DNA from 3 places in the Pseudogracilibacillus sp. SE30717A genome. Region 2 is predicted to be linked to each of the others. Evidence: riboswitches for the same ligand, from Rfam matches in the RefSeq annotation. Region 2 holds a riboswitch; each other region holds the start of a gene.
The links. Region 2 has a riboswitch for cobalamin ahead of SPD48_RS07515 (DUF4430 domain-containing protein). Riboswitches for the same ligand answer to the same signal wherever they lie in the genome.
Positions count from the first base shown of each region.

Region 1 (2,276 bases), on a different contig from region 2:
GCCTCTATTTTCAACTTGTTCCATGAAATAGTCTGGTAAACAAACACCTGGGAAAATATCATGAGCTCTCATACGCTCATCCCCATTATTTAATTTCAAGTCAAGGAAAGGCTCAATATCGATATGCCAAACATCAAGGTAAATTGCGATAGCCCCTTTTCTTGTCCCTAATTGATCTACACTAACTGCAGTATTGTTTAACTGACGAATCCAAGGGACAACTCCACTAGACATGCCTTTAAAACCTTTGATGGAACTGCCACGTCCTCGGACTTTCCCCATATACACACCGATACCGCCCCCATTTTTAGATAGCTGGGCAACATCTGTGTTCACATTATAAATAGACTGTAGACTATCGTCGACCGTATCTATAAAGCAGCTCGATAATTGTCCATGTGTTTTTCCTGCGTTATTCATGGTCGGTGTGGCGACCGTCATATATAGATTACTTAATGCCCAATATGCTTCAAGGACTGACTGACTACGATGTTCTTTCTTTTCATCCTGCATTAAGTGCATCGCAATGATCATCCAACGCTCTTGTGGTAATTCATAGACATTTTTATCATGGTCAGTTGCTAAATAACGAGTGGCTAATGTATAGATCGCGAGATAATGAAATAGTTTATCTTTTTCTGGATCAATCTGTTCATTAAAATAATTAATTTCTTTTTCTGAGTATTTTTCTAATAATGCTGGTGTGTAGATCCCTTTATCAGTTAGTAATTTAATTAGTTCATAAAAGCTGCCATAACGCTCGGTTGCATCATATTTCCGATTTTGCGCTGCTTTTTCATAAAGCTGCTGTAAATAAATTTGGCTGGCAAGAAATGTCCAATCCGGATTTGCTTCATTAATGTTTTCTAACGCATTTTTAATCAAAATATTTGTCTTCTCTTCAAAACTAGTATTCTCATTTATCAACCGAAGCGATTTTTCAGTAAATTCTTTCAGTGACAAATTCAAACCTTTATGAGCCGTTTCAATAATCTTCTCTATTTCATTAGCTTGCTTACTTGCAATTGCCATACTATCTCCTCCTAAAGTCACTTACAGTGAATACTAAATAAAAAAGCCATTTACCCGGGATAGGATAAACGGCTTATGTAACAAATAGAAGACAGTAAACGAACTAATCAAATAATAGTTCAATGTTCAGCCGCTCCATTATCCCTCACCCCGGAGAAATGAAACTTCGTTAAAAGGCAGGTCTCCTGACTTATGTTTACCTGAATAAGATCCCTTCCCATACGCTTACAAAATGTACAGTGGTTTGCTTATCTTATTCAATACATTTACAGTTGCGGGGGCAGTTCCAGCATTGCACTGGATTCCCTTTTAAAACACATTCGTGTCACCTAATTAACTATATATTGTATTAAATTTTATGAGTTTAACTATATATTGAATATCCTAGCATAAAAAAATTTCGATAGCAATCTTTTTACAATCAATTTTGATAAAGTTCGAGTCGTGTAAAAAACGCTTTAACAAATTCATAAAATAACTTTTCTGTTGGTAGTAAATCACGTTCTTTCGGAATAATTGCACCAACAGAACGCTTTAAACTTGGCTCAATTACCGGAATTTTTACGGTTGCCCGTGGTAAACAATCAACTATTGTTACCTCTGGAATTAACGTTACCCCTAACCCTGCAGAGACTAAACCTTTAATCGCATCCAAATCTTTTCCTTCAAATGAGACTTTAGGATGAAAACCTCTCTGAATACAGCCTTCCATAATTACTTTTCTTAAAATAAACCCTTCAGGGAATAAAACAAACGACTCATCTCTTAATTCGATTAATTTTAATGAAGAACGGTTCGCAAGTGGATGATTATATGGTAATAAAGCGACAATGTCCTCTGTAAATAAAACACTACTTTTAATTTTCTCTTTATCTGTCGGTAACGGACCGACAACAGCAATATTTATATCCCCTTTTATCACTGCATTAATTAATTCATTATGTGAATCCTGATATAGTTCAAATTTCACATCAGGATATTGCTTTCGAAAGTTGTAAATAGCTGTTGGTAATATATACGATGCTAAACTTGCAGAGAACCCAATATGGATAGTCCCTTTTTCAGGATCAATATACTCTGAGACGACTTGTTTTGCGTCATCTATTACATTGATCGCTCGTTCCATATGCTCTAAAAAAACTTTTCCAATCCGGGTCAGTCTCACCGTTCTTCCTTCTCGTATAAATAAATCAACACCGAGCTCTTCTTCTAGATTAAATATTTGTCGGCTAACAGCAGATTGT
Region 1 covers NZ_JAXHDF010000001.1:328,100-330,375, forward strand. Annotated here, with positions in the region: gene SPD48_RS01470 (ribonucleoside-diphosphate reductase subunit alpha) at 1-1,032, opposite strand, end outside; cobalamin riboswitch at 1,191-1,380, opposite strand; gene SPD48_RS01475 (LysR family transcriptional regulator) at 1,454-2,276, opposite strand, start outside.
Region 1: it holds a riboswitch for cobalamin, as region 2 does, so the genes downstream of both, SPD48_RS01470 (ribonucleoside-diphosphate reductase subunit alpha) here and SPD48_RS07515 (DUF4430 domain-containing protein) in region 2, are expected to answer to the same signal.

Region 2 (2,276 bases):
CATAAAGGAATAGATATTGCTCGTACGGACCGTAGTACAAGCCCACCAATATTTGCAGCTGAAAGTGGCACGGTAGAAACAGCTGGTACATTAAATGGGTATGGAAATACAGTGATAATAAACCATGGAAATGGAATGAAAACTCTTTACGGTCATATGTCTTCGCTTACTGTCAGCTCAGGGCAGAAAATATCAAGAGGGGAACAAATTGGAGTAATGGGTGCTACAGGAAGATCAACAGGTATACATCTTCATTTTGAGGTTCATATCAATGGATCTATTCAAAACCCAATAAGCTATTTAAACTAAGAAAGCTTGTCAGGCATTTGGTCTGACAAGTTTTTTTAGTATGGAGGCAAGAAGGAAAAGAAGGAAAAGTTTCTGCTAAAAAGCTACTTATTTGAATACCTGAGCAAAAGGAAGGATTGTAAATTGTAAAATATTGTTTTATACTTATAACTAGTGTACTAAAAAAATTAATAGTTTGTGTTTTGGTTTTTTTGCATAAAGCAAAAAATTAAAAAGGAATCAGGTGAAAATCCTGAACGGACCGGCCACTGTAAATGGGAAGCTGCCCTTATAATGCCACTGGTTAAAAAACTGGGAAGGTAAGAGGTAAGCAAAGATCCATAAGTCAGGAGACTTGCCAAAGCATATATGCACTACACCTTCCAGGATAAAGGTTTGCATAAGAGCGGAATTTTCCTACTGTATTTACATGCATATATAGAATTTTCTATCAAACTCTTACCTTTTTCTGGAGGTAGGAGTTTTTTTGTTGAGCGAATGGTATTTTAAACTAAAGAAATAAACTAATAAATTTGATAAGGGGAGAGGAAACTTGAAAGTCATTCATAGAAAGTCGCAACGATGGTTATCGATATTTCTAGTATTTATATTATTCTTTGCATCTGTACCTACTTCAGCAGGAGCAACGAAAGACATTGATGCAAATGAAATCAATCAATTTGAAGTTGAAAATCAAGTAGAATTAAAGAATGAGGAAGAAGTAAATGTAGAAGCTGACCAATCTAATGAAGATATTAAAGAAGAAAAAGAAGACAATAGTGATGAAGAAAAAGACAAAGGTCTAGAATCCACAAAAGATAATAATTCTAAAAAGAGTGAAGAGAAAAATAAAGAAGAGTCGAACGATAATAATCTATCTAATGAAGATAAAGTAAAAGTTAAAAAAGAAGCTATAGAAGAAAACGATTCAAAGGATGAAGCAGAAAAGGAAGAGGACTTAGAAGATCGTAGTGCCGAAATTAAAGAAAAAGTTGAAATATCCGTTCAACATGCAACAGAATATTATAAAGACAACCCTCCAAATTATAAAAGTTATAAAGGATCGCATAGTGACTATTGGACCTATGCTGCATTGTGGGGAGCAGGACTAAAAAATTTAAGAAATGATATCCCTTGGGAATCTGAGGAATCTGCACCATGGGCACGACATACATACTGGTCACAAGGAAAAGATTCTAAAGTAACGAATTCAAACGAAGCTGCAGGAATTATAATTGGATCAATTCTACTAGAAAAAAATCCATATAGATTTGGCAATAGTAATGTCGTTGACGATTTAATAGCAAAGCAAAATAAAGAAAATGGTAATTTCTCTACGCTTTGGGGAGACCCTTGGGCAATGATCGCGCTTGATTTAATGGATGCAAAGTATGACAAAGAGAAGTTAATCAATTTCCTTTTATCTAAGCAATCAACTACAGGAATGTTTGGAGATGCAGATGCAACAGGATGGATTTTAACTGCATTAGCTCCATATTATAATGAACGACAAGATGTGAAAAATGCTATAAATGCAACTGTAGAATATATACATGAATATTATCAAAATAATAATGACGTTCCTGGACAAATGTTTGCAGCAAATTCTAACTCAACTGCTTCCATTATTATGGGGTTAGCAGCTAATGGGGAAAATCTATACAGTACAAAATGGACCACAGAAGAAGGTAATATTGTTGAACAATTCATCGATAATTATCAGCAAAAAAACGGATCTTTTTGGTGGCAAAAAGAACAAGCTGGGGCAATTGCAATGTCAACGGATCAATCTGTACTTGCTTTATCGACTGTTATACAAGGTGAGTCGATTTTTGTTCAATTAAAAGGTCACAGTCAAGGACTTAAAAAGAATACGACTGTTTCAGTCCGGGTTGAAGGAATAAATGAGACTAGTTATCCAGAACAAGACGTTCAAGTAGAAACATTTGCTGACAAACCAACTGCGTTAGAGGCAACTAAACAAGCTT
Region 2 covers NZ_JAXHDF010000004.1:100,649-102,924, reverse strand. Annotated here, with positions in the region: gene SPD48_RS07520 (murein hydrolase activator EnvC family protein) at 1-309, shown strand, start outside; cobalamin riboswitch at 476-665, shown strand; gene SPD48_RS07515 (DUF4430 domain-containing protein) at 842-2,276, shown strand, end outside.

Region 3 (2,276 bases), on a different contig from region 2:
GTTATGAAATTGATCCTACTGACAAAACTTTCTCTTAAATAAAAAAGAACTCATCCTCGGATGAGTTCCAAATATGAATTATTTCATTAATTGTTGTTGAATAGGAAATCGATTTTTCGCATACTTTTTTAATAAATGTGTAATGATCGGATACAATAACATAATAAAAATTACATTACCTATTGCGTGATACGTATCAAATGGCAGCCCTACAATATAATATGGCCAGAACTTTCCTGCTACTTGATACGTTGTCAGAGAAATGATAACCCCGTAAAAATATCCACTCAAAATACCTATTAAACCGATAACAGACAATGGGATTCGCGGGAAGTATTTTCCAATTATACCACTAATAACTCCAATTAATCCCCATGAAATCACTTGCCAAATTGTCCAAATACCCATACCTAATAAGATATTTGATAAAAATGTAATAATTAACGCGAGTATTAGAGCGGATCCCGGACCAATTAAAATTCCACAAATAATAATTAATGCTGTGACAGGTTGCACATTAGGTATAAAAGCAAGTACAGAACGACCGACAATGCCTAATGCGGCAAATATTGCAAGTAAGGTTAGTTTATATGTATTCAAAACGGTTTATTCCCACGCTTGTAAATCAAAAACAACGTGGTCTCCATCTTCTAATTCATACTCTGTAGCACCAACCATCGCCATTTCATCATTCACAAAATACATCCAAGCTTTTTGTTCATCTTCTTCCGGTGCTACACCGTCGATGGAATTAATAAATCCGCCATCTTCTTCAATATCAAAATTTTCCTTCATTACATCCATTAGAATCTCATTCTCTTCAATTTGAATTTCTTTTTCTGATAGTATTTCTTTTCCTTCATCTTTAGATATAGTGACAAGAACTTGAGTCTCTTGTACTTCTTCTGTCTCTTGATTCGCATTTTCTTCCTGTGTTGTATTTGCGCTATCATTGGAACAACCAATAAGTAAAAATAATGTACTCACTACTGTAAAAATAGAAACCAACCATTTCTTCATTTTAATACTCTCCTTTTTTAGACATAAAAATTAGAAGTACGTTTTCCTTCGAAACGACATTCTTTTTTAGAATTAAGGCAGGTATTCTGACTTCGTAATTCATCCTACTCCAAGCACCTTCCCGTATAATACAGTGGTTTTTCGCTTGTTTCGTCCTTACTTACAGTTGCGAGGACAGTTCTAGATTTTCACTAGATTCCCTATTATGCACAAGTGCACCTTAATTCTTTCCTTGGTATTTAATTTTATTGTGGAATTTTAAAACTGAATGTTGTACCTTCATTTACCTTACTTTTAACTTGAATCGTTCCTTCATGAGCTGAAACAATATGTTTGGCAATTGCAAGACCAAGTCCTGTACCCTTTTTCTTCTTATTCCTAGTCCGAGATTTATCGGCCTTATAAAAACGTTCGAAAATAAATGATAAATCTTCTTCAGGAATACCGCTACCATTATCTTCGACTTCAACATAAAAGTAGCCGTCTTTGGAACGAACAAGAATATGAACAAAACCATCTGGCTTCGTATGTCCCAGTGCATTGTCAATTAAATTAGTGAAAACTTGTTCAATTCTATCTTGGTCAATTGTAATGATATTCTTTTCAATCTCTTTTGTCAATCGTAATTGAATATTATTTTCATCTGCCATTCCAATGAATTTTTTATAAATTCGTTCAATAAATTGTTCTACATCAATAGATTCTAAGTTTAATTCAATATGGCCTGCTTCCATACGTCCAATATCTAATAATTCATTTACTAGACGTCCCATTCGAAGAGATTCTTCATGAATAATACTTGCGAGTTCATTTTTTTCAACTGTAGACTCGGCAATATCATCAACAATAGCCTCACTATAACCTTGCATTAACGCAATAGGCGTTCTTAATTCATGAGAGACGTTTGAAATAAAGTCTTTTCGTAATTTATCTAACTGCCGTTCTTCGGTCATATCTCTAATAACGGCTACTGCTCCGCGTACATATGAATTATCATATAATGGGGTCATAATCATTACCCAATCTCGACCTTGTAAATTGAGTTCTTGCAAAACTTCTTTTTCTTCTTTGATAACTTTTTGAAGAATTAATTGTAAGTCATCAGGAAGTTGGTCCTCATATTCATCAAAGCGAACATTATTTTCAAAATACCAATCTTGTATAAATTGTTCAGCAGGCGGGTTAATAACAATGATTTTACCTTCTCGTGTTAATGTAATTACCCCATCGGCCATCGAATTTACAATACTTGTTAA
Region 3 covers NZ_JAXHDF010000002.1:112,283-114,558, reverse strand. Annotated here, with positions in the region: gene SPD48_RS03295 (ECF transporter S component) at 79-600, opposite strand; gene SPD48_RS03290 (DUF4430 domain-containing protein) at 607-1,020, opposite strand; cobalamin riboswitch at 1,080-1,258, opposite strand; gene SPD48_RS03285 (ATP-binding protein) at 1,266-2,276, opposite strand, start outside.
Region 3: it holds a riboswitch for cobalamin, as region 2 does, so the genes downstream of both, SPD48_RS03290 (DUF4430 domain-containing protein) here and SPD48_RS07515 (DUF4430 domain-containing protein) in region 2, are expected to answer to the same signal.